3 regions of the Sorangium sp. So ce406 genome follow, and region 1 is predicted to be linked to each of the others. Evidence: riboswitches for the same ligand, from Rfam matches in the RefSeq annotation. Region 1 holds a riboswitch; each other region holds the start of a gene.
The links. A riboswitch is a leader RNA that binds a small molecule or an ion and turns the genes downstream of it on or off. The one in region 1 is predicted to bind cobalamin.

Region 1 (9,619 bases):
CTCGCCGACCTCATCGAAACGGCGCCGTTCCCGGTGATCGCCGCCGTGAACGGCTTCGCGCTGGGCGGCGGGTGCGAGCTCGCCCTCGCGTGCGACTTCATCTACGCGGCGGAAGGCGCCAGGCTCGGGCAGCCCGAGGTGAACCTGGGCGTCATCCCGGGGTTCGGCGGGACCCAGCGATTGCTGCGCCGGGTCGGCGTCGGCCGCGCCCGCGAGCTCGTCTATTCAGGAGACATGATCACCGCCGAACAGGGGCTCGCCATCGGGCTCGTCAACGCCGTCTTCCCGGCCGCCGAGCTCCTCGCGCGCGCCCGCGAGACCGCCCTCAAGATCGCCTCGCGCGGGCCGCTCGCCGTCGCCGCCGCCAAGCGCGTCCTCCTGCGCGGCGAGAGCCTCGACCTGGCCGCCGCCAACGAGCTGGAAGCCCAGGCGTTCGCCGCCCTCTTCGGCAGCGAGGACCAGAAAATCGGAATGAAAGCGTTCCTGTCGAAATCGCAGGCCGCATTCACCGGGAAGTGATGAACAGCGCATAAAAAAAGACCGCGCATCATGCCGGAGGGGGGAACCCAACATGAGCGCGGCGGGTAACCGCGCCGGGACACCAACCGTCCGCCGCGGTGCGCAAGAAAGACCGCATGCGCTCCGGGCTGGGGGGCTGCGCCGGCGCGCATGCGGTGATCGGAGTGTGGCACCCGAGAGCCCGCTGTCGATAACAAAGTGCAAGGCGTGCGCGCCGATGCGCGAATCGCTCACGCCACGAAGGCAGCCAGGCGACCGCGCCGACGCGCTCACGCCCGAATTCATGGAATGCACGTCCGAGCCGGGCATACCCATCCACACGAGACAGCATTCGACGTGACGAGCTCTTCGGGTCCCGAGAAAAGAGGACACCAAAGCCCGCTCGCCTCGTCAATCCGTGCTCAGCACGACGCAGCACGGCAGGCGCTGGACGTCGGCTCATGTAAGTAAAGAGCCAGGACGAACCAAGCGCGCTGCGACGAGAAACGTACCGGCGGCCACGACCGAACCCGCAAGAAACCGCCTGTGAACGCATTCCCAGGCGGGCGCCGGGCGAGCAGCGTCCAGGCGCGGCGAAAGTAAAGTGTGTTTACCACGGAAGCACGAAGGCCAGAAACTGACCAATCGGGCTCCGGTCGTGCGTCTCGGTCAATTTCGCGGCCTCCAGCAATGCGTCGATGGTTAAGGAGAAGCTCGCTCCCTGATGCCGCCTGGCCGCTCGGCGGGCGGAACATCGCGCGCGCGGCGCACGACGGCGGCACCGGACCGTCCGCTCGCGGGCGCGTGAGGCGCGACGCGGGAGGCGAGCGCGGCGAGCGCGGCGAGCACGGCGAAGCGCGCCGGCCCCTCGGACGAGGGCGCGGACGGCACAGGGCGGGCTGGACGGCGAGGGCGCGGCGCGACCTCCTTGACGCCGGGCGCGAAACGGGACTACCGAGCATCCATCTGACAATCTGTTTCCTCGGGTGCCCTCAGGGGCATAACAGGGAAGCCGGTGCGAATCCGGCGCGGTCCCGCCACCGTGAATGGGGAGCTGCATCCGAAGACCACTGGGCCTCCTGAAGAGACCCGGGAAGGTGGACGCAGCGCCGGGAGCTCGAACAGCTCCCCGAACCCATGAGCCGGGAGACCTACCCGAGTCCCACGAGGTGCAGCTTGCGCACGTCTTCGTGGCGTCCGGGTGCGGACTTCACCCGGAGCGCCAACATCGGTCTTCCCGGCCGCCCCGCCGTCATCTTTACCGCGTTCCTGGCCGCATCGCTCGCCGCGAGGCCCGCGGCCGCGATGCACCTCGCGGAGGGCGTCCTGCCGCTCGGGTGGTGCGCGGTCTGGAACGCGCTCGCCCTGCCCTTCGTCGCGATCGCCCTCCACCTGCTCCGGCAGCGCACCCAGCAGGACGCCTTCTACAAGCCGTTCGTCGGCCTCGTCGCCGCCGCCGTCTTCGCGATCTCGTGCATGCCCGTGCCGGTGCCGACCGCGGGGACGTGCTCCCACCCGTGCGGCACCGGGCTCGCCGCGGTGCTCATCGGGCCCTGGATGACTGTCCTCGTCACCGTGGTGGCGCTCCTCATCCAGGCCCTCTTCCTCGCGCACGGCGGGCTCACCACGCTCGGCGCCGACGTCGCGTCGATGGGCATCGCGGGCGCCTTCACCGGGTACCTCGCCTTCCGGCTCGCGCGGCGCTGCGGCGCGAACCTGTGGGTCGCGGGGTTCCTCGCCGGCGTGACGTCGGACTGGGCGACGTACGCGACGACGGCGCTCGAGCTCGCCCTCGGGCTCGCCGGCGAGGGGTCGGTGACGTCCATGTTCACGGCCGTCGCGCTCGCCTTCGTCCCCACCCAGCTCCCGCTCGGCCTCCTCGAGGGCGCCATGACCGCCGGGGCCCTCGTCTTCCTGCGCTCCCGGCGGCCCGACATCCTGGAGCGGCTCCGGGTCGTCCCGCTCGCCGCGGGGGCGTCGTGACCCGGCCGCCGATGCCGCGCCGGTCGGCCGCGGCGCCCTGGCGCGCCGCGCTGCCGCTCGCCGCGGCGCTCCGGCTCACCGCCGCGCTGCCGCTCGCCGCGCTGCCGCTCGCCGCGGCGCTCTGGCTCACCGGGTGCGGCAACGCATCCTGGGACGGCGTCGACGAGGCCGTCGTCCGCCGCGTCGCCGAGGACGCGGGGCGCCACGACACGGGGCCGCTCTTCGCTGGCCTGGAGGGCGACCTCCTCCTCTTCGCGTTCCTCTGGGCAGGGCTCCTCGCCGGCTTCGCCCTCGGCTACTTCTCGCGCGTGCTCTTCGTGGAGCGCGCCGACCAGCCCGCCGCCAGGGCCGGCGGCGACGAGCTCCGTGCGGAGTGACCTGCCCGCGCCGCCCCGCGGCCGGCTCCGCGACGTGGACGCCCGGCTCCGCCTCGGGGCCGCCGTGGCGGCGTGCTGCGTCGCCGCGGGCGCGCGCTCGCCCTGGACGCCGGCCGCGCTGCTCGTCCTCGCGTGCACGGCCCTCCGGCTCCAGGGCCTGACCGCGGGCGCCATCCTCCGCGCCTTCGCGCCCGCCGCGTGGATCGGCGGCGTCGCGGCGGCGCTCGCGCTCGCGCTCACCCCGGGCGAGCCGCTGCTCGCCGGCGCGGCGTTCCCGCTCGACGCGGTCACGCGCGAGGGCGCCCGCCGCGCCGCGGCGATCGGCGCGCGCGTCCTCGCGGCGGCCGCGGTGCTCAAGTGGCTCTCCCGCGCGGCCGCCCCCGCCGAGATCGACGCGGCCCTGGCCGGGCTCGGCGCGCCCGCGGCGCTCGTCGAGCTGCTCGCGCTGGCGCGGCGCTTCGCCGGCGTGCTGCAGCGCGCCGCCGACAGCGCGTGGAGCGCCGCCGGCCTCCGCGGCGGGTTCACGCGGCCGGCCGCCGCCGCGCGCTCGGCCGGCGCGGTCGCGGGTGTCGTGGCGCTCCGGACGCTGGAGCGCTCCGAGCACGCCGCCGTCGCGATGCAGCTCCGCGGCTACCGGGGGAAGCTCCCGGTCGCCGACCGCCGCGCGAGCGCGCCCGCAGCGAACCTCGCGTTCGCCGCCGCCGCCGCCCTGGCGCTGACGCTCTGCGTGGCCGCGGGAGGCGCGGGGTGAGCGCGATCGCGCTGCGCGCCCCGGCGATCGGCTACCGCGGCGGCGCGGCCGTGCTGCGCGACGTGCGCCTCGACGTCGCCGAGGGCGAGTCCGTGGCGGTGCTCGGCGGCAACGGCGCCGGCAAGACCGCGCTGCTCCGCGCGCTCGTCGGGCTCCTCCCCGCGCCCGGCGGCGGCGTCGAGATCGCGGGCCGCCGCGTGGGCTCGCCGTCGGACGCTGTCGCCGCGGGCGCCGCGCTCGTGCTCCAGGACCCGGACGACCAGCTGCTCGGCGCGACGCTCCTCGACGACGTCCTGTTCGGCCCGCGGAACCTCGGCCTGCCCGCGCCCGAGGCGCGGCGCCGCGCGGAGGCGGCGCTCTCCGCCGTGCAGATCGCGCACCTCGCCGATCGCGCGATCGAGGCGCTGAGCTTCGGCGAGCGCAAGCGCGCGTGCATCGCCGGGATGCTCGCGATGCAGCCGCGCGTGCTGCTGCTCGACGAGCCGACAGCGGGGCTCGACCCCGAGGGCGAGCTCGCCCTGTGCCGGACGCTGCGCGCGCTCTCGGAGCAGCAAGGGACCACGCTCGTGACCGCGACGCACGCGGTCGACCTCGTGCCGCTCTTCGCCACGCGCGCGGTCCTGCTCGGCGACGGGCAGGTGCTCGCGGACGGGCCGCCGCGGGAGGTGTTCGCGCGGGGGGAGCTCCTCGCGCGCGCGCGGCTCAGGCGGCCGTGGGTCGCGGAGCTCTGGACCCGGATGACCCCGGCCGAGCCGCGCGGCCGCGAAGGACTCCCACTCACCCTGGAGGAGGCGCTCGCATGCATGACGAAGGGCTCCTGCTGATCGGCCACGGCAGCCGCGACGCCGCGTCGAACGCCGAGTTCGAGGCGCTCGTGGCCGAGCACCGCGCGGCGCGGCCCGGCATCGTCGTGCAGCACGGGTACATCGAGCTCGCGACGCCGCACCTCGCCGACGCGCTCGCGGCGCTCGCGGCGCAGGTGTCCCGGGTGGCCGTCGTGCCGCTCTTCCTGTTCGCGGCGGGGCACGTGAAGAACGACATCCCGATCGCGCTCGAGCAGGCGCGGACCGCCTTCCCGGGCGTGCGCTTCTCCGCGGCGCGGCCCCTCGGCGTGCACCCGGCGCTCGCGGAGATCGCCTTCGAGCGGGCGGCGTCCGTGCTGCCGGAGGATCCGGCGGCGCGCGCCCGCACGGCGCTCGTCGTGGTGGGGCGCGGGGCCAGCGACCCGGACGCGAACGGCGACTTCTGCAAGATGGCGCGGCTCATCGGCGAGGGCCGGGGGCTCCAGCTCGTCGAGCCGACCTTCATCGGCATCACCCGGCCCTCGGTCGAGGAGACGCTGGAGCGCGTCGCGCGCCAGCGGCCCGAGCGCGTCGTGGTCGTCCCCTACTTCCTCTTCGCCGGGCGGCTGATGACCAAGCTCGCCGAGCAGGTCGATCGCTTCTCGGCGACGTACCCGTGGATCCGCGCGTCGCTCGCGCCGCACCTCGGCCGGTCGAGCGCGCTGTCCGGGCTCATCGACGAGCGCGCGCGCCAGGCGCTCGCCGGCGAGGCGCCCCTGCCCTGCGACACCTGCATGTACCGCACCGCCCTGCCGGGGCTCGCGCGGGAGGTCGGCGGGCTGAAGGCGATGCTCTACAGCGTGCGCCACACGCTGACGCACACGCAGGCGTCGAACCACCCGCACGCGCACCGCTCGCTGCGCAAGCACGTGCTCGTCTGCGGCAACGCCGACTGCGTGGACCGCGGCAGCCTGGCGCTGCTCGAGGCGCTGCGCCGGCGCCTGAAGCAGGCGGGCCAGCAGCAGCAGATCCGCGTGACGAGGACGTCGTGCATGGGGCGCTGCGGCGAGGGGCCGACGGTGGCCGTCTACCCGGATGGCGTCTGGTACCGGGGCGTCCGCGAGGAGGACGCGAAGGACCTCGTGGAAGAACACCTGCTCGGCGACCGGCTGGTGGCGCGGCTCGTCGACGACATCATGCAGTGAGGCGCGGCGGCCTGGAGCCGCGCTCGAGCAAGGATCTCTGACGCCAGGAGCTGGTCCTCGACGTCGCTGTCGACGAGGGCCCCCGGAGCGGCTCGCCCGCGGCGTCGACGCATGGCGCGCCACGTCTCACGCCAGGGTCGACCGATTTGACTCATTTGGCCATTCGAGTCATATGAGTTCTGTGCCCGTTCGTCGCCCCGACAAACCCCGCGACCCCGCGCGGCGCGCCCGGATCCTCGAGGCCGCCAAGCGCCAGTTCGTCGAACGCGGCTTCAAGGGCACCAACCTCGACGCCGTCGCCGCCGAGGCCGGCTGCGCTAAGGGGGCCCTCTACCTCGAGTTCGCCGACAAGGAGGCCCTCCTGCGCGAGGTGGTCGAGCAATCGTTCGCCACCATCCGCGCGCGCTTCGCCGCCGAGGTGCTCGGCCTGGAATCCCCGCTCGATCGGCTCGTCGCCACCCTCCGCTTCGCCCACCGCCAGCAGGCCGCCGAGCCGCTCTTCGGCAAGCTCCTCCGCGAGGACCCTGACCTCCGCGCGCTCCGCCTGCTCGACGACGCCGCGAGCGCCGCCGCCGCGAAGGCGCAGATCGCCCAGATCAACGGCTGGGTCGACGAGGGCATCGCGCGCGGCGAGATCCGGCCCGACGTCGATCGCGGCGCGATCCCCTTCGTCCTCGGCGTGCTGCGCTTCGCGCCCCAGCACCTCGGGCTGATCACGTCGTTCGGCGCCTTCGCCGGCGAGCGCACGCTCGACGCGATCGCCGACATCTTCCGCGCCGGCCTGGCCGCGCGCCCCGCGGCGACCTCCACGGAGACGACCTCCACGAACACGAATCCCACGGACACGAATCCCACGGACACGACCCCCCCGGACACGAATCCCACGAAGCAGCGCGCGACCGCGTCGCGCGCGAGGAGCAAGCGATGAACCAGGCGATCGAGGTGAACGCGCTCGGCAAGCGCTTCGGGAAGGTCACGGCCGTCGACGGCGTGAGCTTCACCGTGGCGGCCGGCGAGATCTTCGGCTTCATGGGGCATAACGGCGCCGGCAAGACCACGACGTTGCGCATGCTCCTCGGCCTGACCCGGCCCACCGCGGGCGCCGCGCGCGTGCTCGGGCGCGACGTCGTCCACGAGACGCTCGAGGTCCGTCGGAACGCGGGTTACCTGCCCGCGTCGTACTCGCTGCCCCCCGACATGACGGCGCGCGGCTTCCTCCACTACATCGCCGCGATGTTCGCGCTGCCCCGCGACGTCGCGACCGCGCGCGCCGACGCCCTCCTGCGCCGCTTCGGGCTCGAGCGCGAGGCCGACCGCCCGCTGCGCGGCTTCTCCACCGGCATGGCCCAGAAGGTCGGCATCGCCCAGGCGCTGATCAACGAGCCCGCGGTGCTCCTGCTCGACGAGCCGACCTCGGGCCTCGATCCCCTCGGCCGCCACGAGCTCCTCGAGGTGCTCCGCGCGCTCGCGCGCGAGCGCGGCGTCACCATCGTGTTCTCGTCGCACATCCTCTCCGACGTCGAGGCCCTCTGCCGGCGCGTCGCGGTGATGCACCGCTCGCGCCTCGTCGCCTGCGATGAAGTCGAGCGCCTCAAGGACGCGCACGGCGCGCGCACCATGGACGATCTCTACCTCGCGCTCGTGCGCAAGGAGGCCGCGTGATCCGCCTCCTCTGGCTCGACTACCTCACGACGCTCCGCGAGCGGAAGACGTGGCTCTGCGCCGCGATGCTCGCCTACGCCCTGGTCGCGATCCCCGTCGTGCTCGCGCGGCCGCCCGATCACGTGCGCGCCGCGATCGCCGCCTGGTTCGGCGACGCCGCGCCGTTCCAGGTCTTCATGTACGTGTGGATCGACCTGACGATGAACAAGGCGATCGCGTTCCTCCCCGTGGTGCTCGCCAGCGGCGTCGTGCTCCGCGAGCGCGACACCGGCGTGCTGCCGCTCCTCGCCAGCAAGCCGCTCTCGATCCCTCGCTACTTCGTGCTCCGCGCGCTGAGCGCGTGCGCGGTGATGGTGACCCTGCACGTCGCGACCCAGCTCGCCGGCGCCGCCTACTTCGCGGCGCGCGTCCCCGGCTTCCGCCCCGGCCCCTTCCTCGGCGCGATGTCGCTCCACGCCTTCGCGGCGCTCTTCGCGACCGCGCTCTGCGCCGCGATCGCCGCGTGGGTGAGCCACCGCGCCGCCTCGGCGCTGATCGGGTTCGCCACGCTCGGGGGCCTCGTGGGCCTCTCGCTCATCGGCTTCTACCAGCCCGCCTGGCGGAGCCTCACCCTCGCGAACCCGATCACCCTCGGCGCGCTCGGCCTCGGGAGCCTCGACCACCTCGGCCCCGCCGTTCTCGGCCCCCCGATGCTCGCGCTCGCCGCGCTCACCGCCCTCACCATCGCGGTGGGCGCCGCGGGCGTCCGGAGGATGGAAGCATGACCTCCACGACCGCCCCCGCCGCGGGCTCCCTCCGCGGCTACTTCGCCCTCGAAGCTCGCCACGCCCCGCTCCGCACCTCGCTCGTCGCGGCGATCGCCGGCGTGCTCGTGGTGCTCGGCAGCCACGCGCTCATCGTGCGGCTGCCGGCGCAGGTCATCCGCTTCATGGAGCAGGCCTTCCGCGTCGAGGGGATGGCCGCCGTGCTCCTGCTCAACGATCTGCTCGCCACGTATTTCACCGCGTACTTCGTCGCCCTGGCGGGCATCGTCGACGCGACGGTCACGGCGCGAGAGGAGCACCGGCTCGAGCTCCTGCTCGCCAAGCCGATCCGCGCGCGCGTCCTCCTCGCCGCGCGCACGGCGCCCTCGCTGCTCGCCGGGGCCGGGGCGGGCGTGGTGGTCGCGGTCGCCACCGCGGTCGCCGTCGCGCCGTACGTCGAGGCGCGCGACAAGATCAGCGCGGCGGGCGCGCTCGGCGCGGGCCTCTTCCTCGTCGCGATCGCGATCGCGATCCTCTCGGCGCTCCTGCCGCTCCTCGTGCGGATGCGAGACGGCTTCCTCGCGCTCCTGGTCGCGTCGGGCGCGTGGATCGCGCCGCTGATGCCCACGGCGGCGTTCATCTACCGGCCCGACGCGTTCGAGGCGCACGAGGGGCTCAGGGGGGCGATCGTGCTCGCGTCGCTGCTCTGGAGCGACGCGACCTCGGCCTGGCTCGGCCCGGCCGCGCTGGCGATCGCGATCCCGCTCGCCGCGATCTCCATCGCCGCTTCTGGCGTGCTCCTCGAGCGCACCGACGCGCGCTGAGCCCGCCTCGCTACTGCTCGGCCAGGACGATGATCCTGTCGCCTTTCGCGAGCGTCAGCTTCGCGCGCTTCCTCGGGTTCACCTTCACGCCGTAGGCCTGCGCCGCGTCGTCGGCCTGCGCCGCGAGCCGGACGCCGACCGCGACCTCGCCGCGCCGCCGCGCCGCCTCGACGACCGTGGCGAAGCTCACCGGGCGGGCGAGGCGCACGTAGTCGCCCGCGGGCTTCAGGTAGAGCTCGGACCCCTCCGGATCGAACAGGTCCTCGAAGACCGCGGCGAGATCCCGGTTCTCGGAGATCTGCGCGAGCATCAGGCTGATCAGCTTGTCGCTCACGATGAAGTCGTCCGCCTGCGCGACCTCGGCGAGCTCGCGGTTCCTGACGTCGAGCATCTCGCTCACGATGCTGAAGCTCTGGCCGCGCTTCGCCTCGATGTCGCGCAGGTGGAGCAGCGTGACCAGGGTGCGCGCGTCGGCCTCCTGCGGATCGAGCGCGTCGGAGTAGCTCAGCGTCACGACGTGATCGAAGGCGCCGACGACGCGATCGAGCGTGCGCCGGTCGGTCGTGTCGCCCGGCTCGAACGTGACGGTGAGGTTCTCGAGCTCGCCGCGCTCGGCCTCGAGCTGCGCCGCGGCGTCGGGGACGTCGGCCACGACGGTGACCGAGGAGCCCTCCGCGACGTAGTGATCGAGCTCGTGGATGAACGCCGCCGCGCGGCGGTTCCAGCCGAGCAGGAGCGTGCGCTCGGGCCTCGGCGCGGCCGGCTTGCCGTCGCGGATCGCCCGCTCGTCGACG
Region 2 (9,619 bases), 5.1 Mb from region 1:
CCATGGCCGAAGCGTCCGGCCATGGGGGCGCATCGAGGGGGTCGAGGCGCTCGCCCTCGGGCTTGACACGATTGTCGTAATGCGTGCTACGGTGCCCCCGAAGCCACCCGACGCTGCGATGGCGGCCCGGCCCGCGCCGGTCCGTAGGGCGTCCCTGGTGGCCTGCGCGACCCGAGACCACCGGGACGACCTCCGTGGTCGCCGAGGCTCGGTGGAACATGGCTGGGACGAAGAGCGCGTCCACGACGCTGCCCCTGCTCACGTTCGTTCTTCGCAACTACAAGAATTTCAACGCCCGCGCGACGCGCGACGCGCTCCTCGCCTACTGGGAGCACATCGAGCGTGGGGGGAAGATGTTCTGGGCCGTGGCCGGGGCGATGTCCTCGGCCCAGCTCGGCATCACGCTGGCGCCGGCCATCCGCGCCGGCCTGATCCACGGCATGTCGGTGACCGGCGCGAACCTGGAGGAGTCGCTGTTCCGCCTCGTCGCGCATGACGCTTATCACGACTTCCCCGACTACCGTTACTTCACCAAGCAGGACGACACGCGGATCCTCGAGAACCGGATGCGGCGCGTGACCGACACCAGCATCCCCGAGGACGAGGCTTTCCGTGCGGTGGAGAAGCACATCGTCCCCATGTGGGAGCGGGCGACGGCGCGCGGCGAGCGCCGCTTCTGGCACGAGTACTTCTACGAGCTGGTCCGGGCGGTCGAGCCCGCGCTCCACCGCGGACCGCCCGAGGAGTGCTGGTTGCTCGCCGCCGCGGAGGCCGGGCTGCCGCTGGTGGTCCCGGGACACGAGGACTCGACCTTCGGCAACATCTTCGCGTCCTACGTGAGGCGGGGCGAGTGCAGCGCGAGCATCGTGAAGTCGGGTATCGAGTACATGGCCGATCTGTACGATCAGTACCGCGCGCTCAGCGCAGGCGCGGGCGTCGGGTTCTTCCAGATCGGCGGGGGCATCGCGGGGGACTTCCCCATCTGCGTGGTGCCGTCGCTCAAGTACGATCTCGACGAGCCGGCCCGGCCCTGGGCCTACTTCTGCCAGATCTCCGACTCGACGACATCCTACGGCTCGTACTCCGGCGCCACGCCGAACGAGAAGATCACCTGGGACAAGCTGACCGCGGACACACCCATGTTCGTGATCGAGTCGGACGCCACCATCGTGGCGCCGCTCCTGCTCGGAGCGCTGCTCGAGTGCAAGAGCCACCCGGCCGAGGCGCGGGCCATCATCGAGGCCCACGGCGCGTGAGCGTCGGCGGCTCTCCTTACCCCTGAAGCGAGGTTGCAAGACGATGAGCAAGAAGAAGGTCCTGATCACGGGCGGCGCGGGCTTCCTCGGGATCAATCTGGTGCGGCACCTGCTCGAGCGCGGCTATGAGGTCACGTCGCTCGATCTCCTGGACTTCGATTACCCCGAGCGGTCGCGCATCCGCGAGGTGCGCGGGGACATCCGCGACGCGGCGGTGGTCGACGCGGCGGTGAAGGGGCAGGACTTCGTCGTGCACACGGCGGCCGCGCTGCCCCTGTACACGCCGGAGGAGATCTACACGACCGACGTGATCGGCACGCGCGTGGTCATGAGCGCGGCGCGCCGCCACGGCGTCGAGCGCGCCGTGCACATCTCCTCCACGGCCGTGTACGGCATCCCCGACCACCACCCGCTCAGCGAGGACGACCGGCTCGACGGCGTGGGCCCGTACGGGCAGGCCAAGATCCAGGCCGAGCTCGTGTGCCTGGAGGAGCGCGGCCGGGGGCTCGTGGTGCCCATCATCCGGCCCAAGTCCTTCATCGGCCCGGAGCGGCTCGGGGTCTTCGCGCTGCTCTACGACTGGGCGCTCGACGGCAAGGGCTTCCCCATGATCGGCGACGGCAAGAACCGCTACCAGCTCCTCGACGTGGCCGATCTCTGCGAGGCCATCTACCTGTGCATGACGAAGGACGCGGCGGTCGCCAACGACACCTTCAATATCGGCGCGAAGGACTTCACCACCATGGGAGAGGACTACCAGGCGGTGCTCGACGCGGTGGGCAAGGGCAAGAAGATCGTGCCCTTCCCCGCGGCGCCGGCGGTGCTCGGCCTGCGCGCGCTGGAGGCGATGGGCCTGTCGCCGCTCTACAAGTGGGTCTACGAGACGGCATCGAAGGACTCGTTCGTGTCGATCGAGAAGGCCGAGCGGCAGCTCGGCTTCGCGCCGAAGTATTCGAACAAGGACGCGCTGGTGCGCAACCTCGAGTGGTACCGGGCGCACCGGAGCGAGTTCGAGAGCCGCTCGGGCGTGACCCATCGCGTGCCCTGGAAGCAGGGCGCGATCGGCCTGTTGAAGGCGTTCTTCTGAGCCAACTGAGGTCGTCGACGGTGAGAGGTGATGACATGGATCAGGAGCGAGGGTTGCGGTCGCGCATCGAGCGCGCAGGAGCGAACGTCGCGAGCCGGCTGGGCTGGGGTTCGCGGGGTGGTGGCGGCAGGACACCGGCGCCCGCGGCGCCGCTCGGTGACGAGGAGGAGGCGCTCGACGGCTGGGGCTTCAAGGACACGCGCTTCGTCGTGAAGCCGGACGGCCACGTGACGCTCACGGGACGTCGCTACAACCTCAGCGGGCTCGATCTTCCGAAGTTGCTGCCGTGGCTGTCGGGCATTCTTCAGGCGCCGCTCGCCTACGACAACCGCAACGTGCCCCGCTATCCGCCCGCGGTTCCCGCCGCGCGGCGCGACGAGGCGCTGCTCGAGGCGCTCCGCGGCTTCCTCCGCGACGATCAGGTGAGTGACGAGCCGCTGGTCCGGCTGCGGCGTGGCCACGGCCACACCGGGGCCGAGATCTGGGCGATTCGCTACGGTCGGCTGCCCCGCGTCCCCGATCTCGTCGTTTTCCCCGAGGCGCACGCCGAGGTGGAGCGCCTCGTCGAGGTGGCGCACGAGCGCGGGGCCTGCCTCGTCCCCTTCGGCGGCGGTACCAATGTCACCGACGCCCTGCGCTTGCCCGTCGACGAAGCGCGTGTCGTCATCGTGCTGGACATGCGCCGCATGAACAAGCTGCGCTGGGTGGACCCGGTGAACCGCACGGCGTGCATCGAGGCGGGCGCCACCGGACGGCACATCGCCGCCGAGCTGGCCAGGCACGGGCTGACGCTCGGACACGAGCCCGACAGCGCGGAGTTCTCGACGCTCGGCGGGTGGATCGCCACGAACGCGAGCGGGATGAAGAAGAACCGCTACGGCAATGTCGAGGACATCGTGCTCGATGTCACGGCAGTGACGGCCCGAGGCGTGATTGAACGTCCCGCCGTGGGCCCGCGCGAGAGCGTCGGCGTCAACCCGAAGACCTTCCTGTTCGGGAGCGAGGGGAACCTCGGTATCATCACCAGCGCGGTGGTCAAGGTCTGGCCCCTGCCCGAGGTGCAGCGCTACGCGAGCGTGATCTTCCCGGACCTCGAGCGCGGCTTCCAGTTCCTCTACGACCTGCAACAGAGCGGCGCCGTTCCTGCGAGCGTGCGCGTGATGGACAACACCCAGTTCCATTTCGGACAGGCGCTGAAGCCGGCCTCGAAGGGCCTCGCCGCGCGGCTCAAGAGCCAGGCAGAGGCGCTCGTGGTGACGCGGATCAAGGGCTTCGACCCGCACAAGATGTGCGTGGCGACGGTGGTCTTCGAGGGCACGGCCGCGGAGGTCGCCTTTCAGGAGCGAACGCTCCGGGCCATCGCGGCGCGCCATGGTGGCCTCCAGGGAGGCGCCGCCAACGGGGAGCGTGGCTACCAGCTCACGTTCGGTATCGCGTACATCCGCGATCTGGCGTTCGAGCACTGGGCCATCGCGGAGAGCTTCGAGACAAGCGTGCCATGGTCGCGCGCGCTCGAGCTCTACGAGCGGGTCAAGCGCCGCGTGGAGCTCGAGCACGAGCGCCGCCGGCTACCCGGAAGGCCCTTCTTCACCGGTCGGATCACGCAGGTCTATTCGACTGGCGTCGCGATGTACTTCTATCTCGGTTTCTACGCGAAGGGCGTCGCCGACCCCGTTGCGGAGTATGCCGCCCTCGAGCACGCGGCGCGTGAGGAGATCCTCGCCTCCGGCGGCACGCTCTCGCACCACCACGGCGTGGGGAAGATCCGGCAGGACTTCCTCGGCGAGGTGTACTCCGAGGGCGCGCGGACGGTCATTCGCGAGGTCAAGCGCGCGCTCGATCCGGACAACCTCTTCGGCGCCTCGAACCACGGCGTGCGCGGCGCGGTCGCGCTGGCCGGCGAGACGGAGCAGGCGCCGTGACGGTGCCGCGCGGTGACCAGCGCGACATCGTGTCGCAGGGCCGTGGAGGTCGATAGCGGTAGTCTGTCTCGCCATGAGCCAGCGAGAGCACCGCGGCGCTGCGGATGCCCCGGTCCGTGCCCCTCACCGCGCGCGCGACGTGAGCTCGACGCTGCGTGTCCGATCGCCGCGGAGCTCGCGCGGGCGTCGCGCGGCGGCGCTGGTCGTCGCCGTCGCGGGCGTGGTCCTCAGCGGTAGGGCCACGCCCGCGACGACCAGCACGGCAGCGGGCGAGCTCGCCGACTCGACAGCGGCGCCCGGCGAGAGAGCGCTCGAAGGGCGCCTGCTCGCGCCTTGTTGCTGGGATCAGACACTCGACATCCACGAATCGCCGGTGGCGCAGGAGCTTCGTCGCGAGATCCGAGCGCGTCTCCGCCGGGGCGAGGCCGTCGACAGAGTCGAGCAGGACCTCATCGCGCGTCATGGGGAGCGTATCCGTGCGGCGCCTTCGTCCGGCGTCCTTGGCCAGGTTGCCCTGGGCTTGATGCTCGGCATCGCGGCGTCGTTCCTCGGGATCTTCGCCCTGCTGCGCTCGTGGAGGCGGAGCGCCGCGCAGCCGGCTCCGTCCAATCTGGCCATCGCGGCGCCTGTACGTGACGAGTACGACGAGCGCCTCGACGACGAGCTCCGGAGGCGCGACGCGTGAGCACGCCCTCGCTGTGCACCCTTGGCGCGGTTGTCGCGCGCCGGGCATCGATGGTCGATGGCCGGTCGTCGCTCCGCTCCTCTCCTCAGGTGCCCGCCACAACATCTCGCTTGACCTGCGCCCCGCACCGCAATATGTAGTGGCTCATGTTGGTGCCTCGGGCTTCGGCCCGGGGCTCAAAAGGGAACCCGGTGCGAATCCGGGGCTGCCCCGCAGCGGTAAGCGAGAACGATCTCCACGACGAGCACTGGCCCTCGGGCTGGGAAGCGGTGGACCGTAGGAAGCCGGCGAGAGCCGGAGCGCTCGCGAGCCCGAAGACCTGCCAACGTCCAGCGCCGGGGAGACATCCCGCGCCGGTTTGACCTGGAAGCCTCGAGGGAGGCGGGTAGGTCCGAGCTGGCGCAGACTCTCGCGCTTGTCCCGGTTCCGACCCCCTCCCGCGTTGTCTTCCTTTCGCCCGCGGGGGCGAGCGGTCGGTCCGAAGGGCTCTCCTGGAGAGCCTTGCGCGCTCGCGCACATCGGCTGGCTTCTTCGCTCTCGCGGCATCGACGCGAGCGGTCCGGTACCGCTCCGACGAAGCTCGACGAGGAGGATTGCCATGCTGAGCGACACAGTGACGATGAGCAACGGCGCGGCGCCGTTGCGGGCGCGGGGCGCGAGGAGCGGAGGCGCGGAGGAAGCGCTCCCGCACACGACGATGCGGGTGAAGAAGCGCGACGGGTCGAGCGAGCCTGTCGACGTCAACAAGATCGTCCGGGCCGTGAGCCGCTCTTGCGCGGCCCTGTCCGACGTGGACGCGCTCCGCGTCGCCACCAAGACCATCAGCGGCCTCTACGACGGCGCGACCACGCGCGAGCTCGACCAGCTCTCCATCCAGACGGCGGCGTCGCTCATCGCAGAGGAGCCGCAGTACGCGAGGCTCGCGGCGCGCCTGCTCGCGACCTATATCGACAAGGAGGTCCGCAATCAGGAGATCCACGCCTTCTCGCAGTCCGTCGCCGTCGGGCGGCGGCTCGGCCTCATCAACGAGCGGCTCCACAGCTTCGTCGCGCAGAACGCCCGCAAGCTGAACGACGCGATCGAGCCGGGGCGGGACCACGAGCTCGAGTACTTCGGCCTCCGGACGCTCTACGATCGCTACCTCCTGAAGCACCCCGAGACGCGCCTCGTCACCGAGTCGCCGCAGCAGTTCTTCCTGCGCATCGCCTGCGCGCTCTCCGAGACGGCGGCGCAGGCGGTCGAGCTCTATCGCCTGTTCTCGTCGCTCGACTACCTCCCGAGCTCGCCCACGCTGTTCAACGCCGGGACGAGCCACGAGCAGCTCTCGAGCTGCTTCCTGCTCGACTCGCCCGAGGACCACCTCGAGACCATTTACCAGCGCTACACAGACGTCGCGATGCTCTCGAAGTTCTCGGGTGGCATCGGGCTCGCCTACCACCGCGTGCGGTCGCGCGGCTCGCTCATCGAGAGCACCAACGGGCACTCGAGCGGGATCGTGCCGTGGCTCAAGACGCTCGACGCGTCGGTCGCGGCCGTGAACCAGGGCGGCAAGCGCAAGGGCGCCTGCTGCGTCTACCTCGAGCCGTGGCACGCCGACGTCGAGGAGTTCCTCGCGCTGCGCGACAGCACCGGCGACGAGGCCGCGCGCACGCACAACCTGAACCTGGCGAACTGGGTCCCGGACCTGTTCATGAAGCGGGTCGAGGCGGACGGCGAATGGAGCCTCTTCGACCCGAAGGAGGTGCGCGACCTCCCCGATCTCCACGGCGACGAGTTCGAGCGCCGCTATGCCCAGGCCGAGGAGGCGGGCATCGCAAAGAAGACAATGAAGGCGCGCGAGCTCTACGCGCGGATGATGCGCACGCTCGCGCAGACCGGCAATGGTTGGATGACGTTCAAGGACAAGGCGAACCGCGCCTGCAATCAGACGGCGCTGCCGGGCCGGACCGTGCACCTCTCGAACCTCTGCACCGAGATCGTCGAGGTGACCTCGAAGGACGAAGCGGCCGTGTGCAACCTGGGCTCGATCAACCTCGCGCGCCACACCGTCAACGGTGAGGGCGGCGCGGTCGCGTTCGATTTCGAGAAGCTGGCGCGCACCGTGCGGACGGCGGTCCGCCAGCTCGACCGCGTCATCGACCTCAATTACTATCCCATCGCCGCGACGAGGCGCTCGAACCTCCGCTGGCGGCCGGTGGGGCTCGGGCTCATGGGCCTGCAAGACGTGTTCTTCCAGATGCGCTTGCCCTTCGACGCCGGCGCCGCGCGGGACCTCTCGAGGCGGATCTCCGAGGAGGTGTATTATCACGCGCTCTCGACGTCCGCGGACCTCGCCGCCGAGAAGGGGCGCCACCCGGCGTTCGACGAGACGCGCGCCGCGCGCGGCGAGCTCCAGTTCGACGCGTGGGGCGTGGTGCCGGAGGACACGGCGCGCTGGGAGGCGCTCCGCGCGCGCATCCTCGCCGAGGGGCTGCGGAACTCGCTGCTCGTCGCGATCGCGCCGACCGCCACGATCGCGTCGATCGCAGGCTGCTACGAGTGCATCGAGCCGCAGGTGTCGAACCTGTTCAAGCGCGAGACGCTCTCTGGCGACTTCCTCCAGATGAACCGCTACCTCGTCGCGGAGCTCAAGCAGCGCGGCGCCTGGAACGACGCGGTGCGCGCCCGTCTCAAGCTCGCGGAGGGCTCGGTCCAGGGGCTCGACGAGCTGCCGGAGGAGGTCCGCGCCGTGTACCGGACCGCCTGGGAGATCCCGATGCGCTCGCTCATCGACATGGCGGCGGAGCGCGGCGCCTTCATCGATCAGAGCCAGTCGCTGAACCTCTTCGTCGAGAACCCCACCATCGGCCAGCTCTCGAGCATGTACTTCCATGCATGGAAGAGGGGGCTCAAGACGACGTATTACCTCCGATCGCGCCCCGCGACGCGCATCGCCAAGGCCACCGTGGATGCGCCCCCGGACCGGGCGCCCGCGGGCGACGCCGGGCCCCGCGAAGGCGGCGGAGGGACGGCGGCGCAGGCGCCCGCGGGGGCGAAGGCTGCCGCGGACGTGGCGTGCGCGCTCGAGAACCCCGAGGCGTGCGAGGCCTGCCAGTGAGCCGCGTCGGCCGCCCCGCGCGCCTCCTGGATCCGGGCCAGTGCCTCACGCTGCGCCCGATGGCCTATCCGGCCTTCTTCGAGATGTACCGCGCCGCCATCAGGAACACATGGACCGTGGAGGAGGTCGACTTCTCCACGGACGTGGGCGACCTGAGGAGGATGACCGACGCGGAGCGCCACCTCGTGCAGCGCCTCGTCGCGTTCTTCGCCACCGGAGACTCCATCGTGGCGAACAACCTCGTGCTCAACCTGTACAGGCACATCAACGCCCCGGAGGCGCGGATGTACCTGTCTCGGCAGCTCTACGAAGAGGCGCTGCACGTCCAGTTTTATCTGACGCTCCTCGACACGTACATCCCCGATCCGGAGGACCGCCACCGCGCCTTCGCGGCCGTCGAGACCATCCCCTCGATCCGGAAGAAGGCCGATTTCTGCATGCGCTGGATCGACTCCATCCAGTCTTTGAATCAACTGGAGTCGCGCTCCGAGAGGCGGCAGTTCCTCCTGAACCTCGTCTGCTTCGCCGCGTGCGTCGAGGGGCTCTTCTTCTTCGGCGCTTTCGCGTACGTGTACTTCCTGCGCTCGCGCGGCCTGCTCCACGGGCTCGCCGCGGGCACGAGCTGGGTCTTCCGCGACGAGAGCGCGCACATGCGCTTCGCCTTCGAGGTCGTGAGCACGGTCCGGCGCGAGGAGCCCGAGCTCTTCGACGCCGGCCTCTCGCGGTCGATCCTCGAGATGATGGATGAGGCGATCGACTGCGAGGCCCAGTTCGCGGACGATCTCCTCGGCGCCGGCGTCGCGGGCCTCTCGGCGCGCGACGTGCGCCGCTACCTCGAGTTCTGCGCGGACCAGCGGCTCGTCACGCTCGGCATGCCGAGGCGCTACGGGGCGAAGAACCCGTTCTCGTTCATGGATCTGCAAGACGTCCAGGAGGTCACGAACTTCTTCGAGCGCCGCGTCTCGGCGTATCAGGTCGGCGTCTCGGGGGAGGTCGTCCTCGATGGGGTGTTCTGATGTCCAACGGACTCAGGCGCCTCATCCGCATATCTGCGGGCGCCGAGGCCCATCGACCGGCGCTGGCTCGGGCGGCACGCCCGCGAAGCGCGCGCGCAGGTCCATCCAGAGCGCGAGCCTCGACCAGTCCGGCTCCTTGACGGGCTTCATGCGCTCCTGGTCGAGCCACGGGTTCGGGAAGAACACCGTCATCATCTGCTCGTCCCGCCCGCTCCAGAGCCCCGATCCCCGGCTCCTCGGGCGTCCGTTCGCGTCCAGATCGCGGTAGAACGCGGCGCGCGCGCACTGCCGCCAGCGCGCGAGCTCCCGAGGGCCTCTCAAGCGCTCTGAGGCGTCGCTTCCTCGAGGAGTCTCTCGGTAGCCACGTCGCCTGTGGATGCGACCCTGACAGCCATCTGTCGAGCTGCCTCAGGTGCGTCTACACTGGCTTTTTCTAGGCGCTCCTGGGGCACACCTCGCACGGATGCCGCCGGCACCCTTCGGAGGGCGCCGCGAGGTGCGACAAATTGATGCATCCCAGGAGAGCCGACCGTCGAGTAGGCTTCGCTCCGCTCCG
Region 3 (9,619 bases), 990 kb from region 1:
GATCGAGCGGGGGCGCGGCGGCGCGTGGGTGCGCTGCATCTCGAGGAGCGTGTCGCGGTCGTTCGCGCGGAAGGGGAGCTGCCCGGTGAGCATCTCGAAGAAGAGCACGCCGAGCGCGTAGAGGTCGGACTGCGCGGTCGCCTCCTCGCCGCGGGCCTGCTCGGGCGACATGTACTCGGGCGTCCCGAAGACCGCGCCCTTCGGGGCGAGGCGCGGGTCGCGCGCGATGGCGGCGAGGCCGAAGTCGAGGATCTTGACGAAGTCCTTCCGGCCGCCGCGGTGGGTGAGCAGGATGTTGTCGCTCTTCAGATCGCGGTGCACGACGCCGAGGTCGTGGGCGCGCGCGAGCGCGGCGCACATCTGCTCGAGGATGTCCACCGATCGCGCGATCGGCATCGGGCCTCGCGCGAGCTCCGCCGACAGCGGCGTGCCGACGAGGTACTCCATGACGAGGTAGAGCTCGCCCTCCTCGGTCTCGCCGATGTCGTGGATATCGATGATGTGGGCGTGATCAACGCGGTTTGCGGCGCGCGCCTCGCGCAGCATCCACGCGCGGAGATGGGTCTCTCCGCGGAGATCGGGCCGGATGAGCTTCAGGGCGACGACCCGGTCGATCAGCACGTGACGGGCGCGGTAAACGACGCCCATGCCGCCTTCGCCAAGCCGTGCCTCGAGCCGGTACCGGCCGGCCACGACCTTCCCGATCAACGGATCGGTGCTCGAAGCCTTGGGACCTGCCGGTCGCTGAATCGCGCGCTCCATGGTGCCTTCGTTTCTCCTCAGCGCTCCCCGAAGTGCGTTTCGCCTGTCTAAGGGGCCTTATTGCGCTGTGCGGTGAGTCGGATCGCTCGCTGAAGGTATCCGGTTTGAAACAGCCGGTCTACGGGCCCGCGGCCCGGGTGGAGATGAATCTCGCGCGCGCTCCGCGTGGGGGCGGGGTGGGAGATCGGCGCCGCTTGCGCGCGCCTTCAAGCGTCCGCGGAGGGCCGCGCGGCCGGGGGCGCGTCCGCTTGCGGGCGGGCGCTGACCGGGCGAGGATCGAGGGGCAAGCGACAGACGAAGCGCGCCCCGGCCAGCGCGCCGCGGCGCGGATCTCCGCCGCGGCCGCCCTCCGCCGGCGCGGGCGCGAGGGTGAGGGTGCCTCCGTGCCGACGGACGATGTCGGTCGAGATCGAGAGCCCGAGGCCCGTCCCCTGCCCTCGCGGCTTCGTGGTGAAGAACGGATCGAAGATGCGCTGCGCGAGGTCGGGCGGCACGCCGGGGCCGCTGTCGACGATGGCGACCGCCGCCATGTCCTCGTCGATCCAGGTCTCGACGCAGATCGCCGGCGCGCCGGGCGCGCGCGGGGCCGCCCCGCCCGCGCCGGCTCCCCCGCCGGTCGAGGCGGCGCTCGCCAGGTCGGCGGGGGTGGACGGCGCGGCGTCCGGTCGGGCGGCGCCCGGCGATGAGGGCGCGGCGGCGCTCGCGTCCTCCAGCGCCTGGATGGCGTTCACGAGGAGGTTCATGAACACCTGGTTGATCTCGCCGCTCCGGCAGGTGACGGGCGGCAGCTCGCCGTAACGCCGGATCACCTCGATGCGCGCCTGGCGGAGCCGCGGGCCGAGCAGCAGCAGCGTCTCCTCGAGCCCGGCGTGCAGGTCGACGGGCAGCGCCTCGCCCGAGATGCGCGAGAAGCTCTTCAGGTTCGTGACGATGCGGACGCTGCGCTCGACCGCCCGGTGGACGAGGGTCGAGATGCCGACGAGGTCGTCGAGCGCCGCCTCGGCCTGGAGCCGCTCGCGGAGCGCCGCGAGCGCGCGGCGGCGGTCGTCCGGGAGCTCGGGCTCGGCCGCCCGGTAGGCGTCGAGCACGGCGCGCAGCTCGGCGGCGCGCTCCTCGATCGGCTGGGCGGCGCCGGCGATGGCGTTCAGGGGGTTGTAGATCTCGTGCGCGACGCCGGCGACGAGCTCGCCGATCGAGGCGAGCCGCTCGCCCTGGATGAGCGCGGCCTGCGCCCGGCGGAGCTCGGTGAGCGCGCGCGTGAGCTCGGCGGTGCGCGCGGCGACGTTCTCCTCGAGGCCGGCGCGCTCGCGCTCGAGCTCGGCGATGGTGCGGGACAGCGCCTGGCGCATGCGCTCGACGCTCTCGCCGAGGCCGACGACCTCCCGCGGCCCGGACAGCTCCGGCACGACCGCGTCGAGCTCGCCGCGGGCGACCTCGTCGGCGGCGCGGGCGAGCTGCGCCATGGGCCGGGAGAGCTCGCGCGCCGCCCGCGCGACGACGCCGAGGGCGGCGAGCACGAGGAGGGAGAACGAGGCGAAGAGCGCGGTGACGGCGTTGAAGTCCTCGTTGAAGGAGGAGCCGGTCGCGAGCGCGCGGTAGAGGCCGATCGACGAGAAGAGCGAGAGGAGCCCCGTGAACAGGAGCGGCAGCCCGAAGTCGCGGAGCATGCGCCGCCGCAGGGGCATGGGCGCCGCGCCGCGCCGCGCGCCGTCGCCCTCCTGCGCGCCCGTCCACGCGCGCAAGAGGTCGACGGCCCGCGCGACCGAGTCCTTGTGCCACGCGCGCTGGTAGAACGAGACGCCGAAGCCGAAGAGCGCGCCGAAGCCGAGCTGCATGAGCCCGTCGGCGAGGGTGAAGGCGGCGCCGGGGCGCACGTAGGCGATGCCGATCGCGGTGCACGCGAGCCACAGCGCGAAGTTGAGGTACGCGAGCACGTCGGGGAGCCGCTCGGCGCGGGCGAGGCCGCGGGCGAGCAGCGCGCGGTCGCCGGACGGGCCGGCCTCGAGGGCGGCGACGATCGCGCGCGTGGCGGGGCGCACGGCGAGGGTGAAGCCGAGGGTGCCGGAGAGCGCGAGGAGCGGGACGACCTCGAACCACGCCTGGAACACGACCTGGCTCTGGGTGCGGAGGAACGCGACGGCGAAGAGCAGCATCACGTGCCCGCCGACGATGCCGGCGGCCGTGGCCGACTCCGCGAGCCGCGGGCGGAGCGCCGCGGCGAGGGCGCGCGCGGAGGCGGCCTCGGAGGCGCCGCTGTCGGCCGCGTCGGCGCGGAGCACGGCGCGGTAGATGGCGCGGCGCATGCCGCCGGCCATGACGCCGAAGGCGACCGCGGTGACGATAAGGCCGAGCCACGCGGGCGGGGTCGCCTGGCCGATCCCGAGCGGGCTGGGCCACGAGGAGGGGGGCGCGGCGGGGGCGCCCCGGCCGGCGAGCGGCAGGACGGCGAGCGGCCAGGAGAGGGTCCGGATCGCCGCCGCGATGGCGAAGCCGCGGTCGCCGCGCCGGACGAGCGCGCCCGAGAGGGCGGCCGAGAGGGCCATCGAGGCGAGCAGGAGGATGGCCGGCCACGGCGTCGTGAGGGCCGCGGGGACGACGGCCGAGAGGAACAGGAGCGCGGAGAACAGCTCCCAGCCGTTCGCGACGAGCTCCGCGCGGGCGCGGGGCGTGCGGAGCAGGGAGAGCGGGGGCGAGGACACGGGCGGGCGGCATGGAAGCCCAGGGCCCGCGCCTTCGCAACGGGCGCCGCGCCGCTCACCGCCAGTACAGCGTCGCCCGCCCGATCGCCGTGAACGGCCACCCCGGCGAGTAGTGGATCCCGGTGACCGCGGCCGGCTCGTGCGGCAGGCGCGACTCGCTCGCGAACTGGACCTCGCGCCACGTCGCGTCGAGGAGGTTCTGGACGTCCACGGCCACCTCGACGTCCCTCCACCGCAGCCCCGCGTTGGCGTCGATCACCGTGAACCCCTCGGCCGTCAGCGACTCGTCCTCGGTCGCGGGCCGCGCGCCGATCGACTTGACCCGGAGCGCGGCGAACGGCGTGAACGCGCCGAACGTCGGGCGGACGCCGACACCGGCGGTCAGCGTCCGCGTCGGCGCGAGGGCCACCGCGCTCCCGTTGCCCGCGTTCGCGCGGAACCGCGCGCGCGTGAAGGTCGCGTCGACGTCGGCGAAGAGCCAGCTCCCGAGCCGGTAGCGCGCGCCGATCTCGAGGCCGTAGCGCCGCGTCTGCGCCGACGGCTCGGTGACACCGGCGTCCCCGCTCCAGACCAGCTCGGAGTCGAGATCGAGGAGGAACCCCGCCGCGCTCAGCGTCAGGCCGCGCAGCGGCGTGGCCCTCGCGCCGAGCTCGTAGCCCGTCGCGGGGGTGATGAGCGTCGCCCCGCCCTCGCCCAGCACCACGCCCTGGGCGTCGTTCGAGTGGAAGCCCCGCCCGTAGTGCGCGAACAGATCGAGGCCGTCGACCGGGGAGACGATCGCCGTGAGCTTCGGGAAGAGCTGCATCTGCCCCCGGAAGCCGCTCGACCGGCTCCCGGTCGCGCCGAGATCCTCGCGCCGGTCGTCCACGTTGACGTCGATCCACTGCCCCCGCAGCCCCGCCACGAAGCGGAGCCAGCGCCGGATCCGGGCGTCCTCCTCGACGTAGACGCCGATCTGGCCCTCGTCGATGTGGGCCCTGCCCCGCTCCTCGATCCGCTCGCGCGCCTCGTCGTGGTGGAGCGACTTGTCGATCGCGTCGGCGCGGATGTGCGCGCCGAGCGACGTCGTGAGCTTCGCCCCGCGGTACTCGAGGCTCCGGCGCAGCCGGAGATCGGCGCCGCCGACGACGCGGTCGTCGTTCTGCTCGATCTGGTCGCCGTGGACGGGGTCCTCGGTGAAGAACGTGAAGTTCGAGTACAGCGTGAAGCGGTAGCGGACGAGGTACGCCATCGCGCTCAGGTCGGCGTCCCGCCACGCCGTCGTGTACGCGAGGGAGGCCATGTGCCGCTCGGTCGCGCCGCCCTCGGTCGGGTCGACGGAGCCGAAGTGATCGATGCACGGCGGGTCGGACGCGGGCGGCGTCGGGCCCGGGTGGCCCTGCTCGCCCTCGCCGCACACGGCCCGCGCGGGGACCTGACCGGAGCCGTACCAGGTCGACCCGTAGGACATCCAGGTCATCTGGATCTTCCCGGTCGGGCTGAGATCGTGCGTCGCCCTCAGGTACACGTTGAAGCGCTCGAGCCGCTCGGGGCTGAGGAACGGACCGTCGTTCCGGTAGACCTCCGCCGCCGCCACGGCGCGCCATGTGTCGCCGAGATCCGGCGAGGCGATCACGAGGCCGCGCCGGATCCCGTACTGCCCCACGCTGACCTGCGCGTGGCTCTCGTCGAGCTTCTCGGCGAAGCGGAGGTTGACGGCGCCCGCGGTGCCGAAATCGCCGATGCTCGCTGTATAAGGCCCCTTGGTGCCGTCGAGCCCCGTCACGAGCTCCGGGATCACGAAGTAGAGGTCGGTGAACCCGTGCCCGTGGCCGTGGCTGACCATGTTGACGGGGACGCCGTCGACGAAGAAGGCGACGTCCGTCCCGTGGTCCGCGTCGAACCCGCGAAGGAAGTACTGGTTCGCCTTGCCGCCGCCGGCGTGCTGCACGGCGAAGAGCCCCGGGACCGCCTCGACGATGTCGCCCGCACGGAGCCTCGGCCTGAGCTCGAGCTCGCGGTGCCCGACCGAGACGCGCGAGGCGGCCTCGCTCCCCGGCTTCTCCGCGTGGACGGTGACCTCGATCGCCCCGCCGCCGTCCGCGGGCGCCCCCGCGCCGCCGTCGGAGGACGCGCCCGCGGCCGCCTCGGCGCCCGCGGCCGCCTCGACGACCGCGGTCGCCTCGGGGACCTCGCCCTCGGCGCGCGCGAGCGGCGCGGCGGCGAGCGAGGTGGATAGCGCGGCGAGCAGGTGTCGTGAAAAGCAGCGTCCGTTCCGCTTCGTGATCGTCGTGCGCGGCATGCGCGTCCTCCTTCGGTGGCGTCGCGCAGGGCGGCTCCGGGCCGCTCGCGCCGAGCACCGCGAGGAGAAGAGAGGCCTGTCCGTCGCACACCGCGCCGGGCCGACCTCTCGCCCCCGCGGGCGAACGGGAGGTCGCGCGGGGGGCGGGTCGGACTCCGGGGCGCGCGCGGACGGCTGCGGCGGCTCGGACCTCTCCGCCTCCCTCGAGGCTCCCAGGTCAAACCGGCGCCAGATGTCTCCCCGTCGCCGGGCGATGGCAGGTCTTCGGGCTTGCGAGCGTCTCGGCCTGGCCGACTTCCTACTGTCCACCGCTTCCCAGCCCTCTCGGGCCAGTGCTCGTCGTGGAGGTCGTTCTCGCTTACCGCTGCGGGGCAGCCCCGGAATCTCACCGGGTTCCCTATTCAGCCTGGGCAAGGGCCCAGGCACCAACGCGGCGCGCACCCTATTGCGGCGCGGCTTCGGCTGTCAACGCTCCCGCTCACCCCGCTCGCTCACCGCGCCTCGCGCGCGTTGCTCACCGCGCTTCGCGCCCCCTGGGCGCGACGTCTGCCGCGCGGGCCGGACGTTCGGGCTCTGGCGAGGATGGGCTCGCTCCTCCGTGGGTCGCGTGCTACACGGCCGCCGCTGTATATGCCGCGTAACGATCTCCGCAACATCGCCATCGTCGCCCACGTCGACCACGGGAAGACGACCCTCGTCGATCACATGCTCCGCCAGTCGGGCGCCTTCCGAGAGAACGAGGTCGTGGCCGAGCGGGTCATGGACTCGAACGACCTCGAGCGGGAGCGCGGCATCACCATCCTCGCGAAGAACACCAGCATCCGGTACCGCGGGGTCAAGATCAACATCGTCGACACGCCCGGCCACTCCGACTTCGGCGGCGAGGTCGAGCGCACGCTGATGATGGCCGACGGGGCGCTGCTCCTCGTCGACGCCGCCGAGGGCCCGCTGCCGCAGACGCGGTTCGTGCTCTCGAAGTGCCTCCAGCGCGGCTTCCCGGTCATCGTCGTCATCAACAAGATCGACCGCAGCGACGCGCGCGCCCACGAGGTGCTCTCCGAGGTGTTCGACCTCTTCTGCGACCTCGAGGCGAGCGACCCGCAGCAGGACTTCGCGACGCTCTACGCCGTGGCGAAGCTCGGCCAGGCGAAGCGCGAGCTCGAGGACGAGGCGACGGACCTACAGCCGCTCTTCGAGACCATCCTCGAGCGCGTCCCCGGCCCGTCGGGCGACCCCGACGGGCCTCTGCAGGTCATCGTCTGCAACACGACGCACGACGACTACGTGGGCCGGCTCGCGGTCGGCCGCGTGGTCCGCGGCACGGCCCGGTCCGGCGCCGACGTCGCGCTGCTCGGCGAGGACGGGCAGTCGCGCGGCTACGTGAAGATGCTCTACGCCTACGAGGGGCTGAAGCGCGTCCCGGTCGAGAGCGCCGTCGTGGGCGAGGTGATCGCGATCGCGGGGCTCGATTCGGTCACGATCGGCGACACGATCGCGGATCTGGGGCAGCCCGAGGCGCTGCCGCGGATCGTGGTCGAGGAGCCGACGATCAAGATGAAGATCGGCGTGAACACGTCGACGTTCGCCGGCAAGAGCAAGCAGTCGAAGTACCTGACGAGCCGCCACCTGAAGGAGCGGCTCGAGCGCGAGGCGATGAAGAACCTCGCGATCCGGGTGGAGCCGACCGAGGTGCCGGACACGTTCGTGGTGCTCGGCCGCGGCGAGCTCCAGCTCGCGATCCTGGTCGAGACGATGCGGCGCGAGGGGTACGAGATGCAGCTCTCGAACCCCGAGGTGGTGACGCGCGAGATCAACGGCGAGGTGATGGAGCCGATCGAGCTCGTGGTGGTCGACGTGCCCGACACCTACGTCGGCATCGTGACCGAGCGCCTCAGCGGTCGGCGCGGCCGGATGGTGAAGATGACGAACCCCGGCTTCGGGCGCGCCCGCCTCGAGTTCCGGGTCCCGTCGCGCGGGCTCATCGGCTTCCGCGGCGAGTTCCTGACCGCGACGCGCGGCACCGGCCTGCTCAACACGATGTTCGACGGCTGGGCGCCCTGGGGAGGCCCGATGATGCGCCGCCCGACCGGGGCCATCGTCGCCGATCGCGCCGGCGTGGCGACCCCGTACGCGCTGCACCACCTGCAGCCGCGCGGGATGTTCTTCATCGTCCCCGGCGTCGAGGTCTACGAGGGGATGATCATCGGCGAGCACAACCGGCCGAACGACACCGACGTCAACGTGATCAAGGAGAAGAAGCTGTCCAACGTGCGCAACCACGGCAAGGACGAGAACGTCCTCCTGGCGAGCCCGCGGCTGCTCACGATCGAGACGGCGATGGAGTGGATCGACGGCGACGAGCTGGTCGAGGTCACGCCCGACGCGGTGCGCGTCCGCAAGAAGGTGCTCGCGTGCAACCGCCGCGAGCGCCGCGAGGACGCGATCGAGCAGTCGCAGGCCGTGGAGTGATCGGCGGCGCGCGCGGCGTGGTCGACGCGGCGCGCGCCCCGGCGCTGCCCGGGCCGGTGTAGACTCGCGGCATGAGAACGACGCTGCTCTCGGCGGGCCTGGCTTCGCTCGTCGCGCTCGCGGGGGCGGGCGCGTGCGGCGGGAACGTCGTCGTCGACGGGTCCCCCGGGGGCGACGAGGGGTCCGGGGGCGCCGGCGCGACGGCGGGCGCCGCGTCGGGCCCGGCCGCCCCGTCGAGCGCGGGCGCGGGCCCGCTGACGACCACGGCGGGCGCGGGCCCGCGATCGTCGAGCGCCGGCGGCGCGGATCCGGTCGAGGCGCAGATGGCCTCGTGCGGCGCCTTCTGCGCGCTGTTCGACCGCGCGTGCCCGTCGAACGGCTGCCGCGACGCCTGCGCGGAGCTGCTCACCGCGCCGCGCCCGTGCAACGCGCTGACGGCGCCGTACTTCGACTGCATGAGCGCCGGCATCCAGATCTCGTCGATGACGTCCTGCGAGCAGATCGCGCGCTGGCTCGATCCGCTCTTCGAGTGCCTCGGCTCCAGCGCGTCCAGGTGCGAGACGTCGTTCAAGGACGTCTGCTCGGAGCCCTTCCAGGACCACCGGGCGTGTCAGCTCGACGGCGCCCCGTAGCCCGGACGCTCGTCACCTGATGATCGGCCGCGGGCGCGGCTCGGGCCGGAGGGCGCGCCGCAGCGGGGCGAGCGCGTCGACCACGAACGCGACGAGCGCCTTCACGCGCGGCGCCGCGCGCGCGTCCCGGTGCACCCCGAGCCACAGCGCGCGCTCGGGCGGCGGTGAGGGCGGCGCGAGGAGGCGCAGGCCCGGCGTCGCGTCGCCGAGGTAGCGCGGCAGGCAGACGAGCCCGACGCCGGCGGCGCCCATCGTCGCCTGGGCCTCGCGGCCGTTGGTCCTGGCGGCGACGCGGGCCTTCCCGGCGACGGCGCTGAGCCACGGCAGGTCGGCGACGGCCGGCGGATCGTCGCTCATCGTGACGAGGGCGTGGCCCTCGCACTGCCGGTCGAAGTCCGGCGAGCCGCGCTCGGCGAGGTAGGTCTCCGACGCGTAGAGGCCGAACCCGATCCGCGCGACCTCGCGCTGGAACACCTCGTGGTGCTCGAACGCCGCGGGGCGGAGGGCGATGTCCGCTTCCCGCCGCGGGAGGCTCAGCCAGCGCGCGTCCGCGACGAGGTCGACGGAGATGGCGGGGTGCCGGGCGAGGAACGGGACGAGCAGCGGCCCGAGGACGCGGACGGCGAGCCACTCGGACGCCGTGACGCGCAGGTGGCCTCTCAGGCCCGCGTCGCGCCCACCGGCGGCGAGCTCGGCCGCGAGGGCGCCCTGCTCCATGCGCTCGGCGTGCCCGAGCACGCTCTCGCCCGCGGCCGAGAGCGCGAATCCGGACGGCG

Region 2: another riboswitch for cobalamin. It lies ahead of WME96_RS29505 (ribonucleoside-diphosphate reductase subunit alpha); the one in region 1 lies ahead of WME96_RS01710 (energy-coupling factor ABC transporter permease).
Region 3: another riboswitch for cobalamin. It lies ahead of WME96_RS05275 (TonB-dependent receptor); the one in region 1 lies ahead of WME96_RS01710 (energy-coupling factor ABC transporter permease).

The regions. Positions count from the first base shown of each region.
Region 1 covers NZ_CP150340.1:442,949-452,567, reverse strand. The annotation lists gene WME96_RS01715 (enoyl-CoA hydratase/isomerase family protein) at 1-519, shown strand, start outside; cobalamin riboswitch at 1,466-1,671, shown strand; gene WME96_RS01710 (energy-coupling factor ABC transporter permease) at 1,804-2,481, shown strand; gene WME96_RS01705 (hypothetical protein) at 2,493-2,858, shown strand; gene WME96_RS01700 (CbiQ family ECF transporter T component) at 2,848-3,609, shown strand; gene WME96_RS01695 (energy-coupling factor ABC transporter ATP-binding protein) at 3,606-4,433, shown strand; gene WME96_RS01690 (CbiX/SirB N-terminal domain-containing protein) at 4,409-5,596, shown strand; gene WME96_RS01685 (TetR family transcriptional regulator) at 5,778-6,524, shown strand; gene WME96_RS01680 (ABC transporter ATP-binding protein) at 6,521-7,258, shown strand; gene WME96_RS01675 (hypothetical protein) at 7,255-8,022, shown strand; gene WME96_RS01670 (hypothetical protein) at 8,019-8,825, shown strand; gene WME96_RS01665 (CASTOR/POLLUX-related putative ion channel) at 8,836-9,619, opposite strand, start outside.
Region 2 covers NZ_CP150340.1:7,953,183-7,962,801, reverse strand. The annotation lists gene WME96_RS29525 (deoxyhypusine synthase family protein) at 219-1,256, shown strand; gene WME96_RS29520 (NAD-dependent epimerase/dehydratase family protein) at 1,300-2,343, shown strand; gene WME96_RS29515 (FAD-binding oxidoreductase) at 2,379-4,265, shown strand; gene WME96_RS29510 (cytochrome c-type biogenesis protein CcmH) at 4,339-4,950, shown strand; cobalamin riboswitch at 5,084-5,291, shown strand; gene WME96_RS29505 (ribonucleoside-diphosphate reductase subunit alpha) at 5,549-8,047, shown strand; gene WME96_RS29500 (ribonucleotide-diphosphate reductase subunit beta) at 8,107-9,063, shown strand; gene WME96_RS29495 (DUF7676 family protein) at 9,085-9,384, opposite strand.
Region 3 covers NZ_CP150340.1:1,435,985-1,445,603, reverse strand. The annotation lists gene WME96_RS05285 (serine/threonine-protein kinase) at 1-762, opposite strand, end outside; gene WME96_RS05280 (ATP-binding protein) at 969-3,461, opposite strand; gene WME96_RS05275 (TonB-dependent receptor) at 3,517-5,742, opposite strand; cobalamin riboswitch at 5,981-6,187, opposite strand; gene typA (translational GTPase TypA) at 6,325-8,211, shown strand; gene WME96_RS05265 (hypothetical protein) at 8,283-8,843, shown strand; gene WME96_RS05260 (LysR family transcriptional regulator) at 8,856-9,619, opposite strand, start outside.